DNA from 3 places in the Streptomyces sp. NPDC097619 genome. Region 1 is predicted to be linked to each of the others. Evidence: riboswitches for the same ligand, from Rfam matches in the RefSeq annotation. Region 1 holds a riboswitch; each other region holds the start of a gene.
The links. A riboswitch is a leader RNA that binds a small molecule or an ion and turns the genes downstream of it on or off. The one in region 1 is predicted to bind cyclic di-AMP.
Positions count from the first base shown of each region.

Region 2: linked by a shared signal. The riboswitch ahead of ABTZ17_RS01835 (LysM peptidoglycan-binding domain-containing M23 family metallopeptidase) and the one ahead of ABTZ17_RS02330 (LysM peptidoglycan-binding domain-containing M23 family metallopeptidase) in region 1 are both predicted to bind cyclic di-AMP.
Region 3: linked by a shared signal. The riboswitch ahead of ABTZ17_RS17165 (transglycosylase SLT domain-containing protein) and the one ahead of ABTZ17_RS02330 (LysM peptidoglycan-binding domain-containing M23 family metallopeptidase) in region 1 are both predicted to bind cyclic di-AMP.

Region 1 is NZ_JBEOSD010000004.1:1,899-11,660, reverse strand. Features, by position in the region: gene hpnE (hydroxysqualene dehydroxylase HpnE) at 1-217, shown strand, start outside; gene ABTZ17_RS02300 (polyprenyl synthetase family protein) at 214-1,383, shown strand; gene shc (squalene--hopene cyclase) at 1,499-3,514, shown strand; gene ABTZ17_RS02310 (5'-methylthioadenosine/S-adenosylhomocysteine nucleosidase family protein) at 3,511-4,146, shown strand; gene hpnH (adenosyl-hopene transferase HpnH) at 4,152-5,174, shown strand; gene ABTZ17_RS02320 (aspartate aminotransferase family protein) at 5,313-6,773, shown strand; gene ABTZ17_RS02325 (tyrosine-protein phosphatase) at 6,844-7,650, opposite strand; cyclic di-AMP (ydaO/yuaA leader) riboswitch at 7,961-8,120, shown strand; gene ABTZ17_RS02330 (LysM peptidoglycan-binding domain-containing M23 family metallopeptidase) at 8,125-9,120, shown strand; gene ABTZ17_RS02335 (SGNH/GDSL hydrolase family protein) at 9,385-9,762, shown strand, end outside.
Region 2 is NZ_JBEOSD010000004.1:114,678-124,439, forward strand. Features, by position in the region: gene shc (squalene--hopene cyclase) at 1-1,859, shown strand, start outside; gene ABTZ17_RS01855 (5'-methylthioadenosine/S-adenosylhomocysteine nucleosidase family protein) at 1,856-2,491, shown strand; gene hpnH (adenosyl-hopene transferase HpnH) at 2,497-3,519, shown strand; gene ABTZ17_RS01845 (aspartate aminotransferase family protein) at 3,658-5,118, shown strand; gene ABTZ17_RS01840 (tyrosine-protein phosphatase) at 5,189-5,995, opposite strand; cyclic di-AMP (ydaO/yuaA leader) riboswitch at 6,306-6,465, shown strand; gene ABTZ17_RS01835 (LysM peptidoglycan-binding domain-containing M23 family metallopeptidase) at 6,470-7,465, shown strand; gene ABTZ17_RS01830 (SGNH/GDSL hydrolase family protein) at 7,730-8,497, shown strand; gene ABTZ17_RS01825 (MBL fold metallo-hydrolase) at 8,737-9,762, shown strand, end outside.
Region 3 is NZ_JBEOSD010000055.1:6,386-16,147, forward strand. Features, by position in the region: gene ABTZ17_RS17125 (hypothetical protein) at 1-89, shown strand, start outside; gene ABTZ17_RS17130 (flavoprotein) at 163-717, opposite strand; gene ABTZ17_RS17135 (aromatic amino acid transaminase) at 791-1,975, opposite strand; gene ABTZ17_RS17140 (DMT family transporter) at 1,968-3,119, opposite strand; gene ABTZ17_RS17145 (Lrp/AsnC family transcriptional regulator) at 3,554-4,039, shown strand; gene ABTZ17_RS17150 (FAD-binding oxidoreductase) at 3,978-5,540, opposite strand; gene ABTZ17_RS17155 (VOC family protein) at 5,659-6,030, shown strand; gene ABTZ17_RS17160 (crotonase/enoyl-CoA hydratase family protein) at 6,125-6,979, opposite strand; cyclic di-AMP (ydaO/yuaA leader) riboswitch at 7,374-7,524, shown strand; gene ABTZ17_RS17165 (transglycosylase SLT domain-containing protein) at 7,528-8,313, shown strand; gene ABTZ17_RS17170 (cupin domain-containing protein) at 8,423-8,998, opposite strand; gene ABTZ17_RS17175 (cytochrome P450) at 8,995-9,762, opposite strand, start outside.

The DNA.
Region 1 (9,762 bases):
CACCCCCGGCGTCGGCAGGCTCCGCCCCGCGGCACGCACCCGCACCCCCGGCCTCTACCTGGCCGGAGCATGGACCGCCACCGGCTGGCCCGCGACCATGGAGGGCGCCGTCCGCAGCGGCCGCACCGCCGCGCGCGCCGCCCTCACCGGCCTCGGCCGTCCCCGAGAAACCCGGCCCTCCGGCCCCACCGGAGGCACCCCCCAGGAGGCGGCATGACGATCAGCACGACCGGCACGACGGTACGTACAGGAACCAGAGGAGAGCCAGTGAACCCGGGCAACCCGGCTGTCGACAACGCGGACCGTACGGCGGGCACCGCCCCCGCCGCAGGGCCCGCGGGCGGCACCGCGCAGGCGGACACGCTCGCCCTGCTGGAGCGCGGCCGCGCCCTGTCCACCCCCGTGCTCCGCGCGGCCGTGGACCGGCTCGCCCCGCCCATGGACACCGTCGCCGCCTACCACTTCGGCTGGATCGACGCCCAGGGCAACCCCTCCGACGGCGACGGCGGCAAGGCCGTCCGCCCCGCGCTCGCCCTGCTCTCCGCCGAAGCCGCCGGCGCCCCCGCCGAAGCCGGCGTCCCCGGAGCCGTGGCCGTGGAACTGGTCCACAACTTCTCCCTGCTCCACGACGACCTCATGGACGGCGACGAGCAGCGCCGCCACCGCGACACCGTCTGGAAGGTCCACGGACCCGCCCAGGCCATCCTCGTCGGCGACGCCCTCTTCGCCCTCGCCAACGAACTCCTCCTGGAGCTGGGCACCGTCGAAGCGGGCCGCGCCACCCGCCGCCTGACCACCGCCACCCGCAAGCTCATCGACGGCCAGGCCCAGGACATCTCCTACGAGCACCGCGAGCGCGTCAGCGTCGAGGAATGCCTCGAAATGGAGGGCAACAAGACCGGCGCCCTGCTCGCCTGCGCCGTCTCCATCGGAGCCGTCCTCGGCGGCGCCGACGACCGCACCGCCGACAAGCTGGAGGAGTACGGCTACCACCTCGGCCTCGCCTTCCAGGCCGTCGACGACCTCCTCGGCATCTGGGGCGACCCCGAGTCCACCGGCAAGCAGACCTGGAGCGACCTGCGCCAGCGCAAGAAGTCCCTGCCCGTGGTCGCCGCCCTCGCCGCCGGCGGCCCGGCCTCCGAACGCCTCGGCACCCTCCTCGCCGCCGACGCCAAGAGCGCCGACTTCGACACCTTCTCCGAGGAGGAGTTCGCCGCCCGCGCCGCCCTCATCGAGGAAGCGGGCGGCCGCGAGTGGACCGCGGAGGAGGCCCGGCGTCAACACGCCATCGCCATCCGGGCACTCGACGAGGTGGACATGCCCGCACGGATCCGGGATCAGCTCGTGGCGCTCGCGGACTTTGTGGTCGTGCGCAAGCGATGATCGCCTCCTGGAGATGAACCGCGCGTCACCGGTCGGTGCCCACGGCCCCTGAGCCCACGGCACCGGCCGACGCCGGACCCCAGCACAGCAGAGGACACTGCGGGAAGGGGAAGGCATGACAGCGACGACCGACGGAAGCAACGGGGCCGCGCCCGGCGCCGACCGGCCCGACCGCGCACTGCAGCGGGCCGCGGAGGAAGCCGTGGCCCGCGCCACCCGGAACCTCCTGGCCCGCCAGGACGCCGCCGGCTGGTGGAAGGGCGACCTGGAGACCAACGTCACCATGGACGCCGAGGACCTGCTGCTCCGCCAGTTCCTCGGCATCTCCGACGACACCGTCACCGCGGCCTCCGCCCGCTTCATCCGCGGCGAACAGCGCCCCGACGGCACCTGGGCCACCTTCCACGGCGGTCCGCCCGAGCTCTCCGCCACCATCGAGGCGTACGTGGCGCTCCGGCTCGCCGGGGACGCCCCGGACGCCCCCCACATGAGCCGCGCCTCCGCCTGGATCCGCGCCCACGGCGGCCTCGCCGCCGCCCGCGTCTTCACCCGCATCTGGCTGGCCCTCTTCGGCTGGTGGCGCTGGGAGGACCTGCCCGAGGTCCCGCCCGAGCTGGTCTTCCTCCCGCGCTGGGTCCCGCTCAACATCTACGACTTCGGCTGCTGGGCCCGTCAGACCATCGTCCCGCTGACCGTGGTCTCCGCCCTCCGCCCGGTGCGCCCCGCCCCCTTCGCCCTCGACGAACTGCACACCGACGCCCGCGACCCCCGCCCCGCCCGGCCGCAACCCCCCGCCCTCAGCTGGGACGGCGTCTTCCACCGGCTGGACCGGGCCCTGCGCGTCTACCACCGGTTCGCGCCCCGCGCGGTGCGCCGGTCGGCCATGGACCGGGCCGCCCGGTGGATCATCGAACGCCAGGAACACGACGGCTGCTGGGGCGGCATCCAACCGCCCGCCGTCTACTCCCTGATCGCCCTCCACCTCCTCGGCTACGAGCTCGACCACCCCGTGATGCGCGCCGGACTCGCCTCCCTGGACCGCTTCGCCGTCTGGCGCGAGGACGGCGCCCGCATGATCGAGGCCTGCCAGTCCCCGGTCTGGGACACCTGCCTCGCCGCCATCGCCCTCGCCGACGCGGGCCTCCCGCCCGACCACCCCGCCCTGGTCAAAGCCGGGGACTGGATGATCGGCGAGGAGATCGGCCGCACCGGCGACTGGGCCGTGCGGCGGCCCGGACTCGCCCCCGGAGGCTGGGCCTTCGAGTTCCACAACGACAACTACCCCGACATCGACGACACCGCGGAGGTCATCCTCGCCCTCCGCCGCATCCACCACCCCGACCGGGCCCGCGCCGAGGCCGCGATCGACCGCGGAGTGTCCTGGACCCTCGGCATGCAGTCCCGCAACGGCGCCTGGGGCGCCTTCGACGCCGACAACACCAGCACCCTCCCCAACCGACTCCCCTTCTGCGACTTCGGCGAGGTCATCGACCCGCCCTCCGCCGACGTCACCGCCCACGTGGTCGAGATGCTCGCCGCCGAGGGCCGCGCCCAGGACCCCCGCACCCGCCGCGGAGTCGACTGGCTCCTCGCCGAACAGGAGACCAGCGGAGCCTGGTTCGGCCGCTGGGGCACCAACTACGTCTACGGCACCGGCTCCGTGGTGCCCGCCCTCACCGCCGCCGGCCTCGCACCCGGACACCCCGCCATCCGCAAGGCCGTGGCCTGGCTGGAGTCCGTACAGAACGAGGACGGCGGCTGGGGCGAGGACCAACGCTCCTACCAGGACCCCGGCACCTGGGCGGGCCGCGGCGAGTCCACCGCCTCCCAGACCGCCTGGGCCCTCCTCGCCCTCCTCGCCGCCGGCGAACGCGGCGGCGCCGCCGTCAGCCGGGGCATCCGCCACCTCACCACCACCCAGCGCCCCGACGGCAGCTGGGACGAACCCCACTTCACCGGCACCGGCTTCCCCTGGGACTTCTCCATCAACTACCACCTGTACCGGCAGGTCTTCCCGCTCACCGCCCTCGGCCGCTACCGGTACGGAGAAGCCCCGGCCGTCCCCGGCCGCACCCCCGCACCGGACCCGGCCGCCACCCGCTCCGCCCCCGCACCGGAGGCCCCGGCATGACCGCCCCCGGCCCCCTCCTCATCGCCTGCGCCCTCGGCATCGAGGCGCTCGCCCTGCGCACCGGAACCCGCGCCGGGGCACCCGGTGACCACACCCTGCTGCGCACCGGCATGGGACCGGCCGCCGCGGAACGCGCCCTCACCGAGGCCCTGACCCGCCCCGGCCTGGACGGCGCCGCCGTCCTCGCCACCGGCTTCTGCGCCGGACTGCTCCCCGGGATGCGCCCCGGCGACCTGGTCGTCGCCGAGGAGACCCGCGACCCCCGGGGCAGCGTGCCCGGCACCGAGCTGCCCTCCCTCGTCCGGGCCCTGTCCCGGACCCTGCCCGGCCGCACCGTCCACACCGGCCCGCTCATCGGCTCCGACCACGTGGTCCGCGGCCCGGAGCGGGCGCGGCTGCGGGCCGGCGGGGCCGTGGCCGTGGACATGGAGTCGGCCGCCACGCTGTGGACGGCCACCCGGGGTCACCCCGGGCGCCCGGTGGCGGCCGTCCGGGTGATCGTGGACGCCCCGGGGCACGAGCTCGTCCGCATCGGCACGCTACGCGGTGGAATATCGGCCTTCCGCGTCCTTCGTGCCGTCCTGCCTGCATTCTTCGACTGGCACCGTTCTTTGCTGCTTCCCAGGAGGTGAGCCAGATGGCCATGCCACTGCGACAGTCCATCAGGGTCGGGACCTATCTCTTCGAACAGAAGCTCCGCAAGCGGGAGAAGTTCCCGCTCATCGTGGAGCTGGAACCGCTCTTCGCCTGCAACCTCAAGTGCGAGGGCTGCGGGAAGATCCAGCACCCGGCGGGCGTCCTCAAACAGCGCATGCCGGTGGCCCAGGCCGTCGGCGCGGTGCTGGAGTCCGGCGCGCCGATGGTGTCCATCGCGGGCGGCGAACCCCTCATGCACCCGCAGATCCACGAGATCGTCCGCCAGCTCGTGGAGCGCCGCAAGTACGTCTTCCTGTGCACCAACGCCCTGCTGCTCCGCAAGAAGATCGAGAACTTCACCCCCTCGCCCTACTTCGCCTTCGCCGTGCACATCGACGGGCTGCGCGAGCGCCACGACGAGTCCGTGGCCAAGGAGGGCGTCTTCGACGAGGCCGTCGAGGCCATCAAGGAGGCCCAGCGCCGCGGCTTCCGCGTCACCACCAACTCCACCTTCTTCAACACCGACACCCCGCAGACCGTCATCGAGGTCCTCAACTACCTCAACGACGAGCTCAAGGTGGACGAGATGATGATCTCGCCCGCCTACGCCTACGAAAAGGCGCCGGACCAGGAGCACTTCCTGGGGGTCGAGCAGACCCGCGAGCTGTTCAAGAAGGCCTTCGCGGGCGGCAACCGCCGCCGCTGGCGGCTCAACCACTCCCCGCTCTTCCTGGACTTCCTGGAGGGCAAGGCGGATTTCCCCTGCACCGCCTGGGCCATCCCGAACTACTCCCTCTTCGGCTGGCAGCGCCCCTGCTACCTGATGAGCGACGGGTACGTGCCCACCTACCGCGAACTCGTCGAGGACACCGACTGGGAGCGCTACGGTCGCGGCAAGGACCCCCGCTGCGCCAACTGCATGGCGCACTGCGGGTACGAACCCACCGCCGTCCTCGCCACCATGGGTTCCCTCCGGGAATCCATCCGCGCGGCCCGGGAAACCGTTTCGGGAAACCGGGACTGACCGCCCGTCCGAGGCACCCGCGGAATTCCCGCACCCCGGGAAACGGCGATCATGGCCGTTTCCCGGGGTGCGGGGCCGCGTGCCGGGAATTCCCGTGATCACAGCACGGGCCGCGGCCCGTGCGGAAGGGGTGAGGAAATGGCAGGGCAGGAACAGGAAGAGGAACCGGCGGGAATTTCCCCGACCGGGAGCTGCGGACCGGACGGGACGCCTCCGAGCGGGGAATTCGACCTCGGGCGGCTGCTCGCGGAGCGCGGCGGTGAGCGGTACGAACTGCACGCCCGTCACCTGAACCACCAGCTGCCCCGGATGCTGCACACCATCGGCTTCGACAAGGTGTACGTACGGGCCGAGGGCGCGCACTTCTGGGACGAGGACGGCAACGACTACCTCGACATGCTCGCCGGGTTCGGGGTGATGGGGCTGGGCCGGCACCACCCGGTGGTGCGGCGGGCCCTGCACGACGTGCTGGACGCGCAGCTGGCCGACCTGACCCGCTTCGACTGCCCGCCGCTGCCCGGACTGCTCGCCGAGCGGCTGTTGGAACACAGCCCGCACCTGGACCGGGTGTTCTTCGGGAACAGCGGCACCGAGGCGGTGGAGACCGCCCTGAAGTTCGCCCGCCGCGCCACCGGCCGGGGCCGGGTCCTGTACTGCGCGCACGCCTTCCACGGGCTGACCACCGGCTCCCTCTCGGTCAACGGGGAGGGGGGCTTCCGGGACGGTTTCGGGCCGCTGCTGCCGGACACGGCGATCCCCTTGGGGGACCTCGCGGCCCTGGAGCGGGAGCTGCGCCGCGGGGACGTGGCCGCCCTGATCGTGGAGCCGGTGCAGGGCAAGGGGGTGCACGAGGCGCCGCCCGGCTATCTGCGGGCCGCCCAGGAGCTGCTGCACGCCCACGGGGCGCTGCTGATCGCGGACGAGGTGCAGACCGGGCTGGGGCGGACCGGGGACTTCTACGCCTACCAGCACGAGGAGGGGGTGGAGCCGGACCTGGTGTGCGTGGCGAAGGCGCTCTCCGGTGGCTACGTGCCGGTGGGGGCGACCCTCGGCAAGGACTGGATCTTCAAGAAGGTGTACTCCTCGATGGACCGGGTGCTGGTGCACTCGGCCAGCTTCGGATCCAACGCGCAGGCGATGGCGGCGGGACTCGCGGTGCTGTCGGTGATGGAGCGGGAGGGCACGGTGGCGCGTGCCCGGCGCCTGGGTGACCTGCTCCGCGGGCGACTGGCCGCGCTGGTGGACGAGTACGAGCTGCTGCACGCGGTGCGGGGGCGCGGGCTGATGATCGGGATCGAGTTCGGCCGGCCGGTGTCCCTGGGGCTGCGCAGCCGGTGGACGATGCTCCAGGCGGCCCGCAAGGGGTTGTTCGCCCAGATGGTGGTGGCCCCGCTGCTCCAGCGGCACCGGATCCTGACGCAGGTCTCGGGGGACCACCTCGAAGTCATCAAGTTGATCCCGCCGCTGGTGCTGGACGAGGCGGACGTGGACCGGTTCGTGGGGGCCTTCCGGGCGGTGATGGACGAGGCGCACGGGGGTGGTGGGCTGATCTGGGAGTTCGGTCGGACGCTGGTCAAGCAGGCGGTGGCGCAGCGCTGACGGGTGGGGTCCGGCGGGGCGGGCGGGTGCCGGGCGGATCCGCCCGTCCCGGCCCGCCCGCCTTCGTCGATCAGGGTTCCAGCAGGCGGTCGCGCAGCCCGTCCAGGGTGTCCGGGGTGAGACCGAGGCCCTCGTGGAGGTATCCCTCGGTGCCGCCCCAGGTCTCGTCGATGAGGGCGAAGGCGGCCTCCAGGTAGGAGGCGCGGGCCTCGAAGAGGGGGCTGAGGAGGGCGGTGACCTCGGGGGAGCGCGATTCGGGGGCGCTGCCGGGGACGGTCCGGTAGCGGCGGTGCGGGGCGTTGGACTCCAGGTAGTCGGCCGTGACGGCCCGCCGGTCCACGCCGAGCGCGAGCAGGGTGACGGCGATCGAGAGCCCGGCGCGGTCCTTCCCGGCGGCGCAGTGCATGAGGACGGGGACGGTGCCGGTCGCGAGGGCGTGCAGCACGCGGCTGTGTTCGGCCGTCCGCTCCCGGACCATCTTCCGGTACGAAGCGGACATACGGTCCGCCCCTCGCCCCTCTCCGAGCAGCTCGCGGAGCCGGTCGAGTTCCCCTTCGCGGATGAGGCGCCAGAACTCCCCGCCGTCGGCGGGGTCGGAGAGGGGGATGTTGACGTTCCGTACGCCGGGCAGGGTGACGTCGGGGCCCTCGATGGCGTGGTCGGCGGCGTTGCGGAAGTCGAAGACGGTGTGGAGTCCGAGCGAGTTCAGATAGTCGGTGTCCGTTTCGGTGGCATGCGCCAGATGTCCGCTTCGGTAGAGATGTCCGTGGCGGACGCGTCGGCCGTCCGCGGCCGGAAGGCCGCCCACGTCGCGGAAGTTGCGGATCCCGGTGAGGGTGGGCTCCGCGGCGGGGGTCTGCGGTAGGGGCTGGGTCACGTGGGCTCCTCGCGGTCCGGTGGGATGTCCGAATTGCGCTACTTGGCGTCAAGTTGCCGCTGTGCCGGGGTAGATGCGCCCGGGGCTGGTGAGCCAGATCATACGGTGACCGTGAGTGTCGGCGGGCGTTCTTCGAATTCCCTTGTGGAGGCGCCTGTTACACGGTCGCAATAGACGGAGTGTGACGGGAATTCCATTGATCATTTTCCGTCCGCATTCCCTTGGGGAATTCCTGGCTTGTTCCGTCCGGCCGCACTCGATTACGGTCACGGCCGAGCCGGGTGGAACGCCGAATCCTGCCGCCGCCCGGAAACCGCATCCGTCCAACACGTGCGGCAGGAGCGGGGGAACCAGGTAACGCGCCCGCCGGATCCGTCCGGCGGGCTTGGGGTGAAGCCGTGCGTCCGCGCACGGCCGGACAGCTCCAGTCCGAACCCGACAGCTCACCTCGCAGGCGCCGGAGAGGAATCCGCCATGCCCGGAAAGGGCAAGCACCGCCGCCCCAAGTCCAGCCCGATCGGCCGCGGTTTCGTCGCGGCCGGCACCGGCGGCGCCGCGCTCGCGCTGCCGCTCCTCGGTGCCGCGACCGCCCACGCCGCCCCGGCCCAGGCCACCGCCGTGGCCCCGAAGGCCGTGGACCGGCTCCCCGGGCAGGCCGCCTCCCAGGCCGCTCCGGCCGCCGCGAAGAAGGCCCCGCAGGTCTACACCGTCGTCTCCGGCGACTGCCTCTCCGCCATCGCCGCGAGCGAGGGCGTCAAGGGCGGCTGGGAGCAGCTGTACGCGGACAACCGCGCCGCCGTCGGCTCCGACCCGGCCCTCATCCACCCGGGCCTGAAGCTCACCCTCGGCGGGAGGTCCGCGGCAGGCGCCGGCGAGGCCGCCGCCCCGCGCGCCGCCGCCCCGGCCCCCGAGCGGAAGAGCGCCGAGCGCGGCGTCTCCTCCGAGGACGGCACCGGCGGCGAGCGCGCCGCCCGTTCCGCGGAGCGGACCGCCACCGCACCGCGCGAGTCCGCCCCGGAGCAGGAGTCCGCCCCCGAGGAGAACACCTCCGGCGAGCAGCAGGGCTCCGGCTTCACCGCCCCCGTCGACGCCCAGGTCACCACCCAGTACCGCCAGGGCGGCAGCATGTGGTCCAGCGGCTACCACACCGGTGTGGACTTCGCGGTCGGCTCCGGCACCACCGTGAAGGCGGTCGGCGCGGGCACCGTGGTCTCGGCCGGCTGGGCCGGGGCCTACGGCAACGAGGTCATCGTCCGGCACGCCGACGGCCGCTACTCCCAGTACGCGCACCTCAGCTCCCTGAGCGTGTCCTCCGGGCAGAGCGTCTCCGCCGGCACCGCCCTGGGCCTGTCCGGCTCCACCGGCAACTCCAGCGGACCGCACCTGCACTTCGAGATCCGCACCGGCCCCTCCTACGGGCAGGACGTGGACCCGCTGGCCTACCTGCGCGGTCACGGGGTGAGCATCTGACGGTCATCGCCGTCAGGGGCCCGGGGGCCGGAATCCGAGGGGGATTCCGGCCCCCGGGCCGTTTTCCTCCCTGTCCGGATGCCTCCATACCGTGTTATTCCCGGCGAAACGGTCATGGCCTGAACTGACCCGGTGGTACAGATCACGCCACGTCAACCCCTGCCTACGGTCGCGTAGGTCACATCCCGCCGTGAATGATGTGCTGTCGTGGCAGGCGAATCGATACCCCTCATTCACGGCGCTCACGGCAGCGCCCTCGCGACCCTGGCCGAACCCTTCGGCTCGTACGTCGCCCTCGGTGACAGCTTCACCGAAGGCGTGGGCGACCCGGGCCCCGGCGACTCCTTCGTGGGCTGGGCCGACCGGCTCGCCGTGCTCCTCGCCGACCGGCGCGAGGAGCACGACTTCCGGTACGCCAACCTCGCGGTGCGCGGCCGGCTCCTCGACCAGATCGTGGCCGAGCAGGTGCCCCGGGCCAAGGAGCTCGCCCCCGACCTGGTGACCTTCTGCGCCGGCGGGAACGACATCATCCGCCCCGGCACCGACCCCGACGACGTGGCCGCCCGCTTCGAGGAGGCCGTCGCCGACCTCACCGGCGCCGTCCCCACCGTCATGATCACCACCGGGTTCGACACCCGCGGG
Region 2 (9,762 bases), 110 kb from region 1:
CCAACGTCACCATGGACGCCGAGGACCTGCTGCTCCGCCAGTTCCTCGGCATCTCCGACGACACCGTCACCGCGGCCTCCGCCCGCTTCATCCGCGGCGAACAGCGCCCCGACGGCACCTGGGCCACCTTCCACGGCGGTCCGCCCGAGCTCTCCGCCACCATCGAGGCGTACGTGGCGCTCCGGCTCGCCGGGGACGCCCCGGACGCCCCCCACATGAGCCGCGCCTCCGCCTGGATCCGCGCCCACGGCGGCCTCGCCGCCGCCCGCGTCTTCACCCGCATCTGGCTGGCCCTCTTCGGCTGGTGGCGCTGGGAGGACCTGCCCGAGGTCCCGCCCGAGCTGGTCTTCCTCCCGCGCTGGGTCCCGCTCAACATCTACGACTTCGGCTGCTGGGCCCGTCAGACCATCGTCCCGCTGACCGTGGTCTCCGCCCTCCGCCCGGTGCGCCCCGCCCCCTTCGCCCTCGACGAACTGCACACCGACGCCCGCGACCCCCGCCCCGCCCGGCCGCAACCCCCCGCCCTCAGCTGGGACGGCGTCTTCCACCGGCTGGACCGGGCCCTGCGCGTCTACCACCGGTTCGCGCCCCGCGCGGTGCGCCGGTCGGCCATGGACCGGGCCGCCCGGTGGATCATCGAACGCCAGGAACACGACGGCTGCTGGGGCGGCATCCAACCGCCCGCCGTCTACTCCCTGATCGCCCTCCACCTCCTCGGCTACGAGCTCGACCACCCCGTGATGCGCGCCGGACTCGCCTCCCTGGACCGCTTCGCCGTCTGGCGCGAGGACGGCGCCCGCATGATCGAGGCCTGCCAGTCCCCGGTCTGGGACACCTGCCTCGCCGCCATCGCCCTCGCCGACGCGGGCCTCCCGCCCGACCACCCCGCCCTGGTCAAAGCCGGGGACTGGATGATCGGCGAGGAGATCGGCCGCACCGGCGACTGGGCCGTGCGGCGGCCCGGACTCGCCCCCGGAGGCTGGGCCTTCGAGTTCCACAACGACAACTACCCCGACATCGACGACACCGCGGAGGTCATCCTCGCCCTCCGCCGCATCCACCACCCCGACCGGGCCCGCGCCGAGGCCGCGATCGACCGCGGAGTGTCCTGGACCCTCGGCATGCAGTCCCGCAACGGCGCCTGGGGCGCCTTCGACGCCGACAACACCAGCACCCTCCCCAACCGACTCCCCTTCTGCGACTTCGGCGAGGTCATCGACCCGCCCTCCGCCGACGTCACCGCCCACGTGGTCGAGATGCTCGCCGCCGAGGGCCGCGCCCAGGACCCCCGCACCCGCCGCGGAGTCGACTGGCTCCTCGCCGAACAGGAGACCAGCGGAGCCTGGTTCGGCCGCTGGGGCACCAACTACGTCTACGGCACCGGCTCCGTGGTGCCCGCCCTCACCGCCGCCGGCCTCGCACCCGGACACCCCGCCATCCGCAAGGCCGTGGCCTGGCTGGAGTCCGTACAGAACGAGGACGGCGGCTGGGGCGAGGACCAACGCTCCTACCAGGACCCCGGCACCTGGGCGGGCCGCGGCGAGTCCACCGCCTCCCAGACCGCCTGGGCCCTCCTCGCCCTCCTCGCCGCCGGCGAACGCGGCGGCGCCGCCGTCAGCCGGGGCATCCGCCACCTCACCACCACCCAGCGCCCCGACGGCAGCTGGGACGAACCCCACTTCACCGGCACCGGCTTCCCCTGGGACTTCTCCATCAACTACCACCTGTACCGGCAGGTCTTCCCGCTCACCGCCCTCGGCCGCTACCGGTACGGAGAAGCCCCGGCCGTCCCCGGCCGCACCCCCGCACCGGACCCGGCCGCCACCCGCTCCGCCCCCGCACCGGAGGCCCCGGCATGACCGCCCCCGGCCCCCTCCTCATCGCCTGCGCCCTCGGCATCGAGGCGCTCGCCCTGCGCACCGGAACCCGCGCCGGGGCACCCGGTGACCACACCCTGCTGCGCACCGGCATGGGACCGGCCGCCGCGGAACGCGCCCTCACCGAGGCCCTGACCCGCCCCGGCCTGGACGGCGCCGCCGTCCTCGCCACCGGCTTCTGCGCCGGACTGCTCCCCGGGATGCGCCCCGGCGACCTGGTCGTCGCCGAGGAGACCCGCGACCCCCGGGGCAGCGTGCCCGGCACCGAGCTGCCCTCCCTCGTCCGGGCCCTGTCCCGGACCCTGCCCGGCCGCACCGTCCACACCGGCCCGCTCATCGGCTCCGACCACGTGGTCCGCGGCCCGGAGCGGGCGCGGCTGCGGGCCGGCGGGGCCGTGGCCGTGGACATGGAGTCGGCCGCCACGCTGTGGACGGCCACCCGGGGTCACCCCGGGCGCCCGGTGGCGGCCGTCCGGGTGATCGTGGACGCCCCGGGGCACGAGCTCGTCCGCATCGGCACGCTACGCGGTGGAATATCGGCCTTCCGCGTCCTTCGTGCCGTCCTGCCTGCATTCTTCGACTGGCACCGTTCTTTGCTGCTTCCCAGGAGGTGAGCCAGATGGCCATGCCACTGCGACAGTCCATCAGGGTCGGGACCTATCTCTTCGAACAGAAGCTCCGCAAGCGGGAGAAGTTCCCGCTCATCGTGGAGCTGGAACCGCTCTTCGCCTGCAACCTCAAGTGCGAGGGCTGCGGGAAGATCCAGCACCCGGCGGGCGTCCTCAAACAGCGCATGCCGGTGGCCCAGGCCGTCGGCGCGGTGCTGGAGTCCGGCGCGCCGATGGTGTCCATCGCGGGCGGCGAACCCCTCATGCACCCGCAGATCCACGAGATCGTCCGCCAGCTCGTGGAGCGCCGCAAGTACGTCTTCCTGTGCACCAACGCCCTGCTGCTCCGCAAGAAGATCGAGAACTTCACCCCCTCGCCCTACTTCGCCTTCGCCGTGCACATCGACGGGCTGCGCGAGCGCCACGACGAGTCCGTGGCCAAGGAGGGCGTCTTCGACGAGGCCGTCGAGGCCATCAAGGAGGCCCAGCGCCGCGGCTTCCGCGTCACCACCAACTCCACCTTCTTCAACACCGACACCCCGCAGACCGTCATCGAGGTCCTCAACTACCTCAACGACGAGCTCAAGGTGGACGAGATGATGATCTCGCCCGCCTACGCCTACGAAAAGGCGCCGGACCAGGAGCACTTCCTGGGGGTCGAGCAGACCCGCGAGCTGTTCAAGAAGGCCTTCGCGGGCGGCAACCGCCGCCGCTGGCGGCTCAACCACTCCCCGCTCTTCCTGGACTTCCTGGAGGGCAAGGCGGATTTCCCCTGCACCGCCTGGGCCATCCCGAACTACTCCCTCTTCGGCTGGCAGCGCCCCTGCTACCTGATGAGCGACGGGTACGTGCCCACCTACCGCGAACTCGTCGAGGACACCGACTGGGAGCGCTACGGTCGCGGCAAGGACCCCCGCTGCGCCAACTGCATGGCGCACTGCGGGTACGAACCCACCGCCGTCCTCGCCACCATGGGTTCCCTCCGGGAATCCATCCGCGCGGCCCGGGAAACCGTTTCGGGAAACCGGGACTGACCGCCCGTCCGAGGCACCCGCGGAATTCCCGCACCCCGGGAAACGGCGATCATGGCCGTTTCCCGGGGTGCGGGGCCGCGTGCCGGGAATTCCCGTGATCACAGCACGGGCCGCGGCCCGTGCGGAAGGGGTGAGGAAATGGCAGGGCAGGAACAGGAAGAGGAACCGGCGGGAATTTCCCCGACCGGGAGCTGCGGACCGGACGGGACGCCTCCGAGCGGGGAATTCGACCTCGGGCGGCTGCTCGCGGAGCGCGGCGGTGAGCGGTACGAACTGCACGCCCGTCACCTGAACCACCAGCTGCCCCGGATGCTGCACACCATCGGCTTCGACAAGGTGTACGTACGGGCCGAGGGCGCGCACTTCTGGGACGAGGACGGCAACGACTACCTCGACATGCTCGCCGGGTTCGGGGTGATGGGGCTGGGCCGGCACCACCCGGTGGTGCGGCGGGCCCTGCACGACGTGCTGGACGCGCAGCTGGCCGACCTGACCCGCTTCGACTGCCCGCCGCTGCCCGGACTGCTCGCCGAGCGGCTGTTGGAACACAGCCCGCACCTGGACCGGGTGTTCTTCGGGAACAGCGGCACCGAGGCGGTGGAGACCGCCCTGAAGTTCGCCCGCCGCGCCACCGGCCGGGGCCGGGTCCTGTACTGCGCGCACGCCTTCCACGGGCTGACCACCGGCTCCCTCTCGGTCAACGGGGAGGGGGGCTTCCGGGACGGTTTCGGGCCGCTGCTGCCGGACACGGCGATCCCCTTGGGGGACCTCGCGGCCCTGGAGCGGGAGCTGCGCCGCGGGGACGTGGCCGCCCTGATCGTGGAGCCGGTGCAGGGCAAGGGGGTGCACGAGGCGCCGCCCGGCTATCTGCGGGCCGCCCAGGAGCTGCTGCACGCCCACGGGGCGCTGCTGATCGCGGACGAGGTGCAGACCGGGCTGGGGCGGACCGGGGACTTCTACGCCTACCAGCACGAGGAGGGGGTGGAGCCGGACCTGGTGTGCGTGGCGAAGGCGCTCTCCGGTGGCTACGTGCCGGTGGGGGCGACCCTCGGCAAGGACTGGATCTTCAAGAAGGTGTACTCCTCGATGGACCGGGTGCTGGTGCACTCGGCCAGCTTCGGATCCAACGCGCAGGCGATGGCGGCGGGACTCGCGGTGCTGTCGGTGATGGAGCGGGAGGGCACGGTGGCGCGTGCCCGGCGCCTGGGTGACCTGCTCCGCGGGCGACTGGCCGCGCTGGTGGACGAGTACGAGCTGCTGCACGCGGTGCGGGGGCGCGGGCTGATGATCGGGATCGAGTTCGGCCGGCCGGTGTCCCTGGGGCTGCGCAGCCGGTGGACGATGCTCCAGGCGGCCCGCAAGGGGTTGTTCGCCCAGATGGTGGTGGCCCCGCTGCTCCAGCGGCACCGGATCCTGACGCAGGTCTCGGGGGACCACCTCGAAGTCATCAAGTTGATCCCGCCGCTGGTGCTGGACGAGGCGGACGTGGACCGGTTCGTGGGGGCCTTCCGGGCGGTGATGGACGAGGCGCACGGGGGTGGTGGGCTGATCTGGGAGTTCGGTCGGACGCTGGTCAAGCAGGCGGTGGCGCAGCGCTGACGGGTGGGGTCCGGCGGGGCGGGCGGGTGCCGGGCGGATCCGCCCGTCCCGGCCCGCCCGCCTTCGTCGATCAGGGTTCCAGCAGGCGGTCGCGCAGCCCGTCCAGGGTGTCCGGGGTGAGACCGAGGCCCTCGTGGAGGTATCCCTCGGTGCCGCCCCAGGTCTCGTCGATGAGGGCGAAGGCGGCCTCCAGGTAGGAGGCGCGGGCCTCGAAGAGGGGGCTGAGGAGGGCGGTGACCTCGGGGGAGCGCGATTCGGGGGCGCTGCCGGGGACGGTCCGGTAGCGGCGGTGCGGGGCGTTGGACTCCAGGTAGTCGGCCGTGACGGCCCGCCGGTCCACGCCGAGCGCGAGCAGGGTGACGGCGATCGAGAGCCCGGCGCGGTCCTTCCCGGCGGCGCAGTGCATGAGGACGGGGACGGTGCCGGTCGCGAGGGCGTGCAGCACGCGGCTGTGTTCGGCCGTCCGCTCCCGGACCATCTTCCGGTACGAAGCGGACATACGGTCCGCCCCTCGCCCCTCTCCGAGCAGCTCGCGGAGCCGGTCGAGTTCCCCTTCGCGGATGAGGCGCCAGAACTCCCCGCCGTCGGCGGGGTCGGAGAGGGGGATGTTGACGTTCCGTACGCCGGGCAGGGTGACGTCGGGGCCCTCGATGGCGTGGTCGGCGGCGTTGCGGAAGTCGAAGACGGTGTGGAGTCCGAGCGAGTTCAGATAGTCGGTGTCCGTTTCGGTGGCATGCGCCAGATGTCCGCTTCGGTAGAGATGTCCGTGGCGGACGCGTCGGCCGTCCGCGGCCGGAAGGCCGCCCACGTCGCGGAAGTTGCGGATCCCGGTGAGGGTGGGCTCCGCGGCGGGGGTCTGCGGTAGGGGCTGGGTCACGTGGGCTCCTCGCGGTCCGGTGGGATGTCCGAATTGCGCTACTTGGCGTCAAGTTGCCGCTGTGCCGGGGTAGATGCGCCCGGGGCTGGTGAGCCAGATCATACGGTGACCGTGAGTGTCGGCGGGCGTTCTTCGAATTCCCTTGTGGAGGCGCCTGTTACACGGTCGCAATAGACGGAGTGTGACGGGAATTCCATTGATCATTTTCCGTCCGCATTCCCTTGGGGAATTCCTGGCTTGTTCCGTCCGGCCGCACTCGATTACGGTCACGGCCGAGCCGGGTGGAACGCCGAATCCTGCCGCCGCCCGGAAACCGCATCCGTCCAACACGTGCGGCAGGAGCGGGGGAACCAGGTAACGCGCCCGCCGGATCCGTCCGGCGGGCTTGGGGTGAAGCCGTGCGTCCGCGCACGGCCGGACAGCTCCAGTCCGAACCCGACAGCTCACCTCGCAGGCGCCGGAGAGGAATCCGCCATGCCCGGAAAGGGCAAGCACCGCCGCCCCAAGTCCAGCCCGATCGGCCGCGGTTTCGTCGCGGCCGGCACCGGCGGCGCCGCGCTCGCGCTGCCGCTCCTCGGTGCCGCGACCGCCCACGCCGCCCCGGCCCAGGCCACCGCCGTGGCCCCGAAGGCCGTGGACCGGCTCCCCGGGCAGGCCGCCTCCCAGGCCGCTCCGGCCGCCGCGAAGAAGGCCCCGCAGGTCTACACCGTCGTCTCCGGCGACTGCCTCTCCGCCATCGCCGCGAGCGAGGGCGTCAAGGGCGGCTGGGAGCAGCTGTACGCGGACAACCGCGCCGCCGTCGGCTCCGACCCGGCCCTCATCCACCCGGGCCTGAAGCTCACCCTCGGCGGGAGGTCCGCGGCAGGCGCCGGCGAGGCCGCCGCCCCGCGCGCCGCCGCCCCGGCCCCCGAGCGGAAGAGCGCCGAGCGCGGCGTCTCCTCCGAGGACGGCACCGGCGGCGAGCGCGCCGCCCGTTCCGCGGAGCGGACCGCCACCGCACCGCGCGAGTCCGCCCCGGAGCAGGAGTCCGCCCCCGAGGAGAACACCTCCGGCGAGCAGCAGGGCTCCGGCTTCACCGCCCCCGTCGACGCCCAGGTCACCACCCAGTACCGCCAGGGCGGCAGCATGTGGTCCAGCGGCTACCACACCGGTGTGGACTTCGCGGTCGGCTCCGGCACCACCGTGAAGGCGGTCGGCGCGGGCACCGTGGTCTCGGCCGGCTGGGCCGGGGCCTACGGCAACGAGGTCATCGTCCGGCACGCCGACGGCCGCTACTCCCAGTACGCGCACCTCAGCTCCCTGAGCGTGTCCTCCGGGCAGAGCGTCTCCGCCGGCACCGCCCTGGGCCTGTCCGGCTCCACCGGCAACTCCAGCGGACCGCACCTGCACTTCGAGATCCGCACCGGCCCCTCCTACGGGCAGGACGTGGACCCGCTGGCCTACCTGCGCGGTCACGGGGTGAGCATCTGACGGTCATCGCCGTCAGGGGCCCGGGGGCCGGAATCCGAGGGGGATTCCGGCCCCCGGGCCGTTTTCCTCCCTGTCCGGATGCCTCCATACCGTGTTATTCCCGGCGAAACGGTCATGGCCTGAACTGACCCGGTGGTACAGATCACGCCACGTCAACCCCTGCCTACGGTCGCGTAGGTCACATCCCGCCGTGAATGATGTGCTGTCGTGGCAGGCGAATCGATACCCCTCATTCACGGCGCTCACGGCAGCGCCCTCGCGACCCTGGCCGAACCCTTCGGCTCGTACGTCGCCCTCGGTGACAGCTTCACCGAAGGCGTGGGCGACCCGGGCCCCGGCGACTCCTTCGTGGGCTGGGCCGACCGGCTCGCCGTGCTCCTCGCCGACCGGCGCGAGGAGCACGACTTCCGGTACGCCAACCTCGCGGTGCGCGGCCGGCTCCTCGACCAGATCGTGGCCGAGCAGGTGCCCCGGGCCAAGGAGCTCGCCCCCGACCTGGTGACCTTCTGCGCCGGCGGGAACGACATCATCCGCCCCGGCACCGACCCCGACGACGTGGCCGCCCGCTTCGAGGAGGCCGTCGCCGACCTCACCGGCGCCGTCCCCACCGTCATGATCACCACCGGGTTCGACACCCGCGGGGTCCCCGTCCTGCGGCACCTCCGCGGCAAGGTCGCCACCTACTCCGCGCACGTCCGGGCCATCGCCGACCGCTACGGCTGCCCCGTCCTCGACCTGTGGTCCCTGCGCACCGTCCAGGACCGCCGCGCCTGGGACGGCGACCGGCTCCACCTCTCCCCGGAGGGCCACACCCGCGTCGCCCTGCGCGCCGCCCAGGTCCTCGGCCTGGAGGTGCCCGCCGACCCGGACCAGCCCTGGCCGCCGCAGCAGCCCCGCGGCTCCGCCGAGGTCACCCGCGACAACATCCACTGGGCCCGGGAACACCTGGTCCCCTGGATCGGCCGCCGCCTCCGCGGCGAGTCCTCCGGCGACCACGTCGAACCCAAGCGCCCCGACCTGCTGCCGCTGTAACGACCCGAACACGGCCGCCGCCACCCCGGTACACCCGGGCGCGGGTGCGGGCCGTCGGCCCCGGAGGGACCCCGGTCCCCTCCGCCACCGGCCGCCCGCACCCGCGCCCGGGAACACGGCGGGTCCTGCCGCCGGAATCCTTCGGGTCGGGGGAGCGTTGGACAGGGAGGGGCAGCGGGCGGACCTCTCCGCGCGCCCGCCCCGCCGTACCGACCCGCTCCACCGCCCCAGGAGGCGCTTTGCCCGGCTCCCGATCCCTCCGCTCCGGACTCCGCTCGCTGCGCACCCCCGCCTTCGGCGCGGACCCCGCCGGCGCACGGATGGAGCGGATCCGCCGCTCGCCCCAGTTCGCCGACGGGATCTTCCAGAACCCGGTCGCCGCCCAGCGGCGCCCCTCCGGCTCCATGGCGGAGTTCGCGAAGATCTACTTCCGCAAGGACGAGCGGGTCCGTCGCGCCCCGGCCGCCGCGATCCCGGTCCACCCGACCACCCTGAAGGACCTGTCCGTCCCGCCCGCGAGCGGACTGCGCCTCACCTGGATGGGCCACTCCAGCGTCCTCGCCGAGATCGACGGCCACCGGGTCCTCTTCGACCCTGTCTGGGGGCAGCGCTGCTCCCCCTTCCCCTTCGCCGGACCCAAGCGGCTGCACCCCGCCCCGGTCCCCCTGGCCTCCCTCGGGCCGGTGGACGTGATCGTGATCTCCCACGACCACTACGACCACCTGGACATGCCCACGATCAAGGCGCTCGCGGACGGCGACACCGTCTTCGCCGTGCCGCTCGGCGTCGGCGCCCACCTGGAGCACTGGGGCGTCTCCCCGGACCGGCTCCACGAGCTGGACTGGAACGAGACCGCCCGCGTCGGCGGGCTCTCCCTCACCGCCACCCCCGCCCGTCACTTCTGCGGCCGCGGCCTGCGCAACCAGCAGCACACTCTGTGGGCCTCCTGGGCCGTGGCCGGGGAGCGGCACCGGATCTACCACAGCGGCGACACCGGCTACTTCCCCGGCTTCAAGGACGTCGGCGCCGAGCACGGCCCCTTCGACGCCACCATGATCCAGATCGGCGCCTACAGCGAGTACTGGCCCGACATCCACATGACCCCCGCCGAGGGCATGCGCGCCCACCTCGACCTCCAGGGCGGCACCCCCCACGGGATCTTCCTCCCGATCCACTGGGGCACCTTCAACCTCGCCCCCCACCCCTGGGCGGAACCGGCCGAATGGTCCCTGGACGCGGCCGGTGACGCCGACCAGCCCGTGGCC
Region 3 (9,762 bases), on a different contig from region 1:
GGTCCCGCGGGGCCTTCATGGCCGCGGGCGTCACCGTCGTCGCGGCCGGTGCCCTCACGCTGCGGGCCCGGGACGGCCGCCCGCGCTGACCGGGACGGCCGCCCGCGCCGGCCGGGACCGACCGGGACGGCGTCCCGAACGGCCCGGAGCGGGCCGCACGGCTCAGCCCGCCGGGACCTTCGCGTCCACGGCGTCCAGGGCCGCCTCCCACGGGAAGACCTGCGGGGAGCCCGCCGGCGGTTCCGCCGCGCCCTGAGCGGCGCGCGGCACCTCCTCCCCGTACAGCAACTGGGCCCCCGCCGTGCGCAGCAGGGCCACGCTGCGGTCGAACTGCGGATGCCGGGCCAGGGCCTCGTTCAGGCAGGGCACCGCCACCATCGGCAGGCCCGCGCCGAGCCCCTCGGCCACCACCCCGACCACGTACCGGTCGGTGAGGCCCTGCGCCCAGGCGTTCACCGTGTGGAAGGTCGCCGGGGCCAGCAGCACGGCGTCCGCGCGCGGCCAGGTGTCCGCCTCGGCCGGGTGCGGGTACTGCCAGCGCACCGGGTGCCCGGTGAGCACGGCGAGACCGTCCAGGCTCTGCGCCAGCCAGCCCGCGGCCGTGGGGGTGAGCCCGAGGCACACGTCCCAGCCGCGGGACTGGGCCGCCTCGATGACCCGGGCCACGTCGAACACGGGCGGGGCGGCGGAGCAGAACAGGTAGAGGGTCCTCGTCATGCCCCCATCCGATCACACGACCGGAAGCCCGCCGCCGGGGGGTCACCGCCCGCGCCCGGTGCGCCGTCGCTGGTCAGCCGCCCAGGACCGCTCCGACGGCGTGCGCCAGGTACGGGACCCGGTGCCCGGGCAGCCCCGCGATGTTGATCCGGCCCGCGTCCGTGCCGTAGACCGCGAACTCCGTGCGCAGGCGCGTCATCTGAGGGGCGGTCAACGGCAGCATCGAGAACATGCCCTTCTGGAGGGCCACTGTGCCCGCCTGCTCCCCGTGGCCCAGCGAGGCCAACAGGGCGGCGAGTTCGGCCCGGTTGTCCGTCACTCGAGCGCGCATCGCGTCGAGTTCGGCCCGCCAGGTGCGACGCAGCGCCGCGTCCTCCAGCACGGTCGTCACCACCGCCGCGCCGTGCTCGGGGGGCATCGAGTAGAGGGTGCGGGCCGCGTTCTGGAGGGCGGTCTCCGCGTGGCCGAGGGCCCGGGTGGAGGAGCCGAGCACGATCGCGCAGCCCGTGCGGTCGCTGTACAGGCCGAAGTTCTTGGAGCAGCTGACGGCGATCAGCATCTCCGGCAGCCGTCGGGCCAGCATCCGGGTGGGTGCCAGATCCGCTTCGAGGCCGTCGCCGAGCCCGTGGTAGGCGAGGTCCACCAGCGGCACCCAGCCGTCGCGCTCGGCGAGGGCGGCCAGCGCGTCCCAGGCGCGCGGGGTGGGGTCCACCCCGGTGGGGTTGTGGCAGCAGCCCTGCAGCAGCACCACGTCCCCGCGCCCCGCGTCCGCCAGGTCCCGCAGCAGGGCCTCCTCGTCGAAGCGCCCGGCGGGGTCCGCCCAGCCGTAGGTGCGCACGGTCAGCCCGGCGGCCTCCATGATCGGCCGGTGGTTGACGTACGCCGGATCGCTGATCCACACCGTGGTGCCCGGCCGGGTGCGGCAGATGAGGTCCGCGAGCAGCCGGAGGGCACCGGTGCCCGCGACGGTCTGCACGGCCGCGGCCCGGCCGGTCAGCCCCGGGGTGCCCAGCACGGTCGCGAGCATCGCCCGGTTGAAGGCGAGGTTCCCCGACAGTCCCCGGTACTCCTTGGAGGCGGATCGTTCCGCCAGCCGTGCCTCGGCCTCCCGGACGGCGGCCATCACCGGGGTGGTGCCCTCGGCGTCGCGGTACACCCCGAGGACCAGGTTCAGGCGTTCGGGCCGCGGGTCGGCGGCGTAGGCGGCGGCGAGGTCCCACAGCGGGTCGACGGGCGGGGGAGTGAGCAGCTCAAGCATCGGCGGACACCTCGGAACGCGGGACGGCGGCGGGGACGGGAACGGCGGCCGGAACGGACGCGGGGGACGCGGCAACGGACGCGGGAGACGCGGAGGACGCCGGGACGGGCGAGGGGATGGTGGGATCGGGGGCCGCGGCGGGTGGGGGCGTGGGCGCGGTGCCCGCGGCGGGTCGGCCTGCGGTGGGTCGGTCGGCGGAGGGGGCGGTCCGGGTCCCGGGGCGCCGGTTGGCCAGGAACACCCCGGCCGTGATCAGGAGCACCCCGACCAGTACCGCCGGGGTGGGGGTCTCGCCGAGCAGCGGCACCGCGAGGAGGACCACCAGGACCGGGCTGAGGCTGCCCACCACGGAGCTCCGCTCGGCACCGACCGTGCGGATCGCGAAGGCGTACAGCAGCCCGGCGCACAGACCGACGCCCAGCCCCTGCACGACCAGGAAGAGCAGGACGTCGGATCCGGCGGCCCGGTCCAGGGCCGTGGGCAGCACGCCGGTGAGGGCCAGCAGGCCGATCACCACGAAGGAGGGCAGGCACAGCAGCCCGATGGAGCCCACCGGATCCAGCCCGACCTCCCGCAGCCCGACCGTGTACAGGGCCCACAGGCCGCTCGCCACCAGCAGGAGCCCCGAGCCCGCCAGCATCCCGCCGTCCACCGGCAGCAGGTACCGCCACACCAGGGCGACCGCGCCGGTGGCGATCAGGGCCAGGCCGACGCCCTGCGCGCGGTGGGGCAGGCCCCGACCGCCGGCGACCGCGAGCGCGGCCACGAACAGCGGCACCAGCCCCGGGACCAGCGAGCCGACGAAGGCCGCCGAGGTGAGGGAGCCGCCCTGCATGGCGGCGAGGAAGAAGGGCACCCCGGCCCCGCAGGCCACCTTGAGGGCCGCGGCCGGGCGGACCGCGGCGATCAGGCGCCGCCGGCGCCACAGCGCGGGCGCCAGGACCAGCAGTGGGACGCCGTACCGCAGCAGGGCCGCGTCGGCGGGCAGCAGCGTGGAGGAGCCCAGGGCGCGGGCGCTGAGCGCGAAGCCGGCCCAGATCACGACGGTGAGGGCCAGGGCGACCAGGCCCGCCGCCCGCGCGGAGCGTCCGGCGGTGCCGTCCGGCCCGTGCGGGCCCGAGCGGGCGTCGGCGGTACGGGTCACGGTGGTTCCTCCCGGGTGGGGACGGGCCGCCCCGACGCCACCCGGGCCGGGTCCGAACCGGCGCGGCCCCGGGCGGGCCGGGGCAGCGCGGAGCGGACCGGACCGGTCGAAGGCAGGGCGGCGGTGCGGGTGTGGGTACGCGCGAGGGTGCGGCGGGGAGCGGAGGCGCGGCGCCGGGTACGGCGTGGATGCGATGCGATGCGATGCGATGGGGAGCGGGGACGGCGGGCGCGGGAGGGCTCCGGTCCGATGACACGGGCGGCGACCGCTCCTTCGGCAACGCTAGACCCTCGGCCAGGGCAGCCGATTGCCAGTTCTGCCCCTCAGCGGCCTCCGTGGGGCAGAATCTGCCAATAATCGGCCGTGACCGGAACCGGAGACGGACGGAACCGCCGGAAAAGGGCAGCAACGATCACGAACGGGCAGGTATCCCCATGGACGGGGTCGATTTCCGGATCATCCACGAACTCCAGGCCGACGGGCGGCTCTCCAACCAGGACCTGGCCGACCGGGTCCAACTCTCGCCCTCGCCCTGCCTGCGCCGCGTCCGCCGCCTGGAGGAGGCCGGTCTGATCCGCGGCTACACGGCGATGGTGGACCAGTCGGCCTTCGGCCTGCCGATCACCGTCTTCGTGCGGATCCGCCTGGAGCGCCACACCGGAGACGCCGTCCGCGTCTTCGAGGAGGAGGTGGGCCGCATCGAGCACATCCAGGACTGCTACCTGATGGCGGGCAGCAGCGACTACCTGCTCCGCATCGTGATCGAGAGCCTGGAGGCGTACGAGGTCCTGGTGCGCACCCGGATCCACGCCATCCCCGGCATCGCCTCCATCGAGTCGAGCTTCGCCTTCGGCAGCGTCAAGCAGACCCGGACCTACCCGCGCCCGGGGAAGCTGCTGCGATCGACTGGGGCGAGCTGAACAGGCCCTCAGGGTCGTACCGTCGGCGCACCGCCACGAGGCGGGGGAGGTTCGCCCCGTAGTAGGAGCGCGCCCAGTCGGACAGCTCGGGGTCCAGGTAGTTCTGGTAGGCCGTCCCGCTCGCCCACGGCCGCAGGTCCCGCCACAGTCCGTCCAGCCAGGCCCGGTGCGCGGCCCGCTCGGCGGGGCCGGCCTCCTGGGTCCAGTGGACGAGGTACTGGCCCAGGAACCCGCTGTCGCGGTGCGCGAAGGCGGTGTCCCCGGGCGCGGGCCGGTTCACGGCCCCGCCGCACACCCCGTCGAACTGCACCACGCCCGTCCCGCCCGCCGGGACCGTCCCGGCGTACCCGCTCACCGCCCGCAGCACCGCCTCCACGGCGTCCGGGCCCAGACCGCCGGGCCGCCAGAAGTCGGAGCGGGCCGCGTGGTCGGACCGCGTCAGCAGGCCCCCGGGGTCCCGGCCCGGCAGGTCGCCCGGCAGACGGCACTCCCGCGGGGCGCGGTCCGCGCAACCCGCCAACAGCCGCACGGTGTCCGCGTAGCCGCGGCTCGTCACCCACCGATCCCGGGGGTCCGTACCCACCAGGTCCGTCAGCCGGGACAGCGCCCCCTCCGCCTCCCGCCGGCCGTCCAGGCACACCACCCGGACCGCGGGGGCGCCCGGAGCTCCCGGACCCGACACCGTGAACTCCACCTGCGACCAGTACGGGTCGGGCAGCTCCGCAAGCCACCGCTGCCACCCCCGCAGCACCGCCGCCGTGTCCCGCCACGACCAGTGCAGCTCGGCGAAGGCGCAGTCCGCGGCCGGGGTCGGGGCCGTGCGGAACCGGAACTCCGTCACCACCCCGAAGTTCCCGCCGCCCCCGCCGCGCAGCGCCCAGAACAGCTCCGCGTCGTCCTCCGCACCGACCTCCCGCACGATCCCGTCCGCGGTCACCACCCGGGCGCCGGTGAGCCGGTCACTGGTCGTGCCGTGCGCCCGGGAGGCCATCCCCAGCCCACCGCCCAGCGCCAGCCCGGCGATGCCCACCGACGGGCACGACCCCGCGGGCAGCACCGCCCCGCTCGCCGCCAGCCGGGCGTGCAGCTCCCCGAGCCGGACCCCGGCCCCCACCCGCGCCGTGCCCGTGCCGGTGTCGATCGCGGCCAGCGCGCCGAGGTCCAGCACCAGGCCGGGGCCGGTGGACCTGCCCGCGTACGAGTGCCCGCCGCCCCGGGCCGTCACCGGGACCCCGTACCTGCGGGCGAAGCCCAGGCACTCGGCCACGTCGCGCTCGTGCGCGGGATAGACCACCGCGCCCGGGGCGGCCCCGTCGAACCGAGGCTGGAAGGACTGCCGGGCCTCGCCGTACTCCGCGTCCCCGGGCAGGACGGTCCGCCCGTCCAGCCCGGCGGCGAGGGCGGGGTACGGGGGCCCGGGGGCGGCGCGCCGGCGGGGCGCGGCCCCGGCGAGGACGGCGCCCGCGGCGCCCAGCAGCAGGCCGCGGCGGGGGAGGTGCATCCCGCCACCCCACCGCCCGGGTGCGACGGGGCGGGGGAGCGGGGCCGGGGGCGGAGGTTCCGCTCACGCGGACGGCCCAACGCGACCCGGCCGCGGGGCCGTCTGATTGACTCGCCCCATGGTGAGCATCGGATCCTTCGTCATGGGCGTCTCCGACCTGCCGCGCGCGGTGGCCTTCTGGGGGGCGGCCCTCGACTACGTGCCGCGGGACGAGGTGGAGGACGGCTGGGCGGTGCTGGTGCCCGCCCGCGGGCAGGGGCCCCAGCTCGCCCTCGGGGTGAGCGAGACCCCGGTCCGGGAGCACCCGCGGTCGCACCTGGACCTGTACGCGGCCGACGCCGCGGAGCAGGCCGCCGAGATCGAGCGCCTGATCGCCCTGGGGGCGGTGCGGGTGGACTGGGACCTGTACCCGGAGGACCCGGACTTCGTGGTCCTCGCCGACCCCGAGGGCAACCGCTTCTGCGTGATCGACACGGCGCACGGCGGCTGACGGGCGGCCTCCCCCGCGGTGAGCCCCGCCCCGCGCCTCAGCACCCCCGCCTCCCTCGGGCGCCGTTCCGCGGCCGGCCGTTCGCCGGCGGGCCTCAGTCCCCGAAGGTGCCGTGCCGGCCCGCGCCCTCGGCGAAGCGGCGGGCCCCCGCGCCGGTCTCGCCCGCCTCCAGCGGCACCAGGCCGTGCGCGTACTCCCGGCGCAGGGCCTCTGCCTCGGGGAGCCCGTGCTGCCCCCGGGCGGAGAGCCGGTCCTGGCGCAGGCAGGTCTGCGGGAAGGCGGCGATCTCTCGCGCCAGGGCCTCGGCGGCCTCCCGGGCCCGGCCCGGCGGGACGAGCCGGTTGACCAGGCCGATGGCGTGGGCCTCGGTCGCCGGCACGGGGCGGCCGGTCAGGATCAGGTCCATGGCGCGGCTCTCGCCGATCAGCCGGGGCAGCCGGACCGTGCCGCCGTCGATGAGCGGGACGCCCCAGCGACGGCAGTACACCCCGAACACGGAATCCTCCTCGGCCACTCGCAGGTCGCACCAGAGGGCCAGTTCCAGGCCCCCCGCGACGGCGTGCCCCGAGATCGCGGCGATCACGGGCTTGCCGAGCTCCATCCGGGTCGGCCCCATCGGACCGTCGCCGTCCGCCGTGACCCGGTTGCCGCGGGAGGTGCCCACCGCCTTGAGGTCGGCACCGGAGCAGAAGGTGCCGCCCGCGCCCCAGAGCACCGCGACCGCCGCGTCCTCGTCGGCCTCGAAGGCGCGGAAGGCCGCGGCCAGCAGCTCCGCGGTGGGCCCGTCCACGGCGTTGCGGCGGTCCGGCCGGTCGAGGACCACCGTGAACACCGGCCCCTCCTGTTCCACCCGGACGGCGGGTCGCCCGCCGTCCGTCCCGGGGCCGCCCGCTCCGTCCGCGCCCGGCTCCCGCCCCGCCGCCGTCCCGGCCCGTTCGCGCTCCGTCATCCCGCACCCCTCCGTCGATCCGCCGGTCCGTCGATCCGCCGGTCCGTGCGCGCGGCCGGACCCGGCGGCGCGCTCTCCGGGGCCAGCATCCCCGAAGCGCGCGCCGCGGGGGCACGATGGGTCGAATGGGCGTTTTGGCAGTTCATGTAAGGAATCGTTCCGGCTCGTGATGTCGGTCACGGGACATCCCCGCCCCGGTCGATCGCCGCGCCCCGATTCCGTTCCCGCGCGCCGCAGTTGGCCGACAGAAATGGCAAGCGGAATTGATCGAATTCATTCTCGAAGATCATTGTCGGAGAATTCGAGAATTCAAGTCTTGTTCCGTTCCCGAGCTTTCCCTTAGCGTCACCGTCACTCACTCCGGACGGAACGCCGAGTCCTGCCGCCGCCCGGAGTCCGACCACCACCCGACCACGGCAGGAGCGGGGGACCCAGGTACGCCGCCGTCCCGCATCCGGGGCGGCTCGGGGTGAAGCCGCGTCCGCGCGGCCGGGCAGCTCCTGCCCGAACCCGACAGCTCACCTCGTAGGCGCAGGAGAGGAACACCCATGCCCGCACGTGGCAAGCACCGTCGTGTCCAGCGCACCCTCCTCGCCCGGCGCGTGGCCGCCGTCGGCACCGGGGGCGCCGCCCTGGCCCTCCCGCTGTTCGGAGCGGCCCCCGCGGGCGCGGTGGTACCGCAGGCCGTCCCCGCCGCCGTCACGGCCCTGCCCGCCGCCGCGCCCGCCGCCGTGCAGGCCGTGAAGGGGGTCACCACCCATTCCGTGGCCGCCGGGGAATCCCTTTCCGGAATCGCCGGAAAGCATGATCTGGAAGGCGGCTGGAAGCGCCTCTACAAGGACAACCGGAACGTGATCGGCAATGACCCGGCGGCGATCCGCCCCGGTCTCAAGCTGACGATCGGAAGCACCAACCCGGCGAAGTCCGCGGCCGTGGCCGTCCAGGACCGGGCCGAAGCGGGCGCCCGCGCCGACCGCTCCGCCGTCCGCACCGCCCCCGCCGCCGCGTCCTACCCCGACACCCTCGACGGCTGGATCCGCGAATCCCTGTCGGTCATGGCCCGCCACGGCATCCCCGGCACCTACGAGGGCATCCACCGCAACGTCATGCGCGAGTCCTCCGGCAACCCCCTCGCCATCAACGGTTGGGACTCCAACGCCGTCGCGGGCACCCCCTCTAAGGGCCTGCTCCAGGTCATCGACCCGACCTTCCGGGCCTACCACGTGCCGGGCACGTCCACGGACTCCTTCGACCCGGTCGCCAACATCACGGCCGCCTGCAACTACGCGGCGGACCGCTACGGCTCCATCGACAACGTCTTCGGCGCCTACTGACCGGCGGCCCCACCCGCCGGCGGCGCATCCCACCCCCCACGCGCGCCCGTGGCCGGTCCTCGGGGGACCGGCCACAGGAACCGCGCATCGGCTTCCGCCACGGGCGGGGTCAGGGACCCGGCACCCCGCCCGTCCGCAGCTCCCGGTCCGACGGGCCGTGCCGCAGCGGCGTCAACTGCTCGATGTCGTAGCGGTCGCGGAGCGCCACCACGGCCGCCTCGTCCACCGGTCCGTCCGCGCCCAGGATCGCGAACAGCTCCTCGAAGTACCGCTCGTGGTCCGGCGGCGGCGAGGACTGGAAGAACATCCGCGCCGGTTCGCCCGACCGGTTCGCGAAGGCGTGCGGACAACCCGGCGGCACCACGATCACCGTGCCCGGACCGGCCCGCACCGGCCCCCGCCCCGTGGGCGACCGCCAGCCGTGCCAGTCGTCCCGGGTCCGGATCCGCGGCTCGAAGGCCAGCACCTCCAGCTCGCCCTCCAGCACGTAGAACAGCTCCTCGCTGTGCGCGTGCACGTGCGCGCCCACGTCGAACCCGGGCGGCACCACCACCTCGAAACTGGAGGCCACCCGCGAATGCTCGCCGGTGACCTTGAACGTCACCTCCTGCGCCGGGGTCGTCAGGGTCCGACCGTGCCCGGCGGGCACCAGCAGGCCGTCGGGGGAGCGCGCGAACACCGTCACCAGGTCACCGGCAATCCCTCGGGCCCCCGGATCAACGCCCCCGGCCGCCACCGCAGTTCCGCCTCCGGAACGGCGAGGGCCAGCCCGGGGAACCGGTCCAGCAGGGCGTCCACCATCAGCTCCGACTCCAGCCGGGCCAGCATCCCGCCCAGGCAGTAGTGCGGCCCGTACCCGAAGGACACGTGCGGATTGGGGTTCCGGTCCAGCCGGATCTCCTCCGGATCGGGGAAGACCTCCGGATCCCGGTTCGCCGCCAGGTAGGAGACGTACACCGCCTCGCCCGCCAGGATCGTGTGCCCGGCCACCGTCACGTCCTCCATCGCGATCCGCGACAGACCCACCGCCGAGCGGTGCGGGATGTACCGCAGCAACTCGTCCAGCGCGGACGGCCGCAGCCCCGGATCCGCCCGCAGCGCGTCCGCCAGCTCCGGCCGGCTCAACAGCAGGTACAGCATGTTCCCGGTGTTGTTGGTGACGGCCTCCCCGCCGATCTGGATCAGCAGGGCCAGACCCACCGCCTCCGAGGCGGTCACCTCCCCGGCCGCGATCGCCGTGCTCAGCAGACCGAGGACGTCCTCGCCGCCCTCGGCGCCGCGCTCCCGCAACTGCTCCGCGAAGTAGGCGCACATCTCGTCCTTCGCGGCCTCGCTGCGCCCCGCGCCCGCGCTGGAGGACAGGATCAGCGTGGTCCACTCGTGCAACCGGGGCCGGTCCGCGGCGGGCACGCCCATCAGCTCGCACACCACCGCCAGCGGGAACGGCGC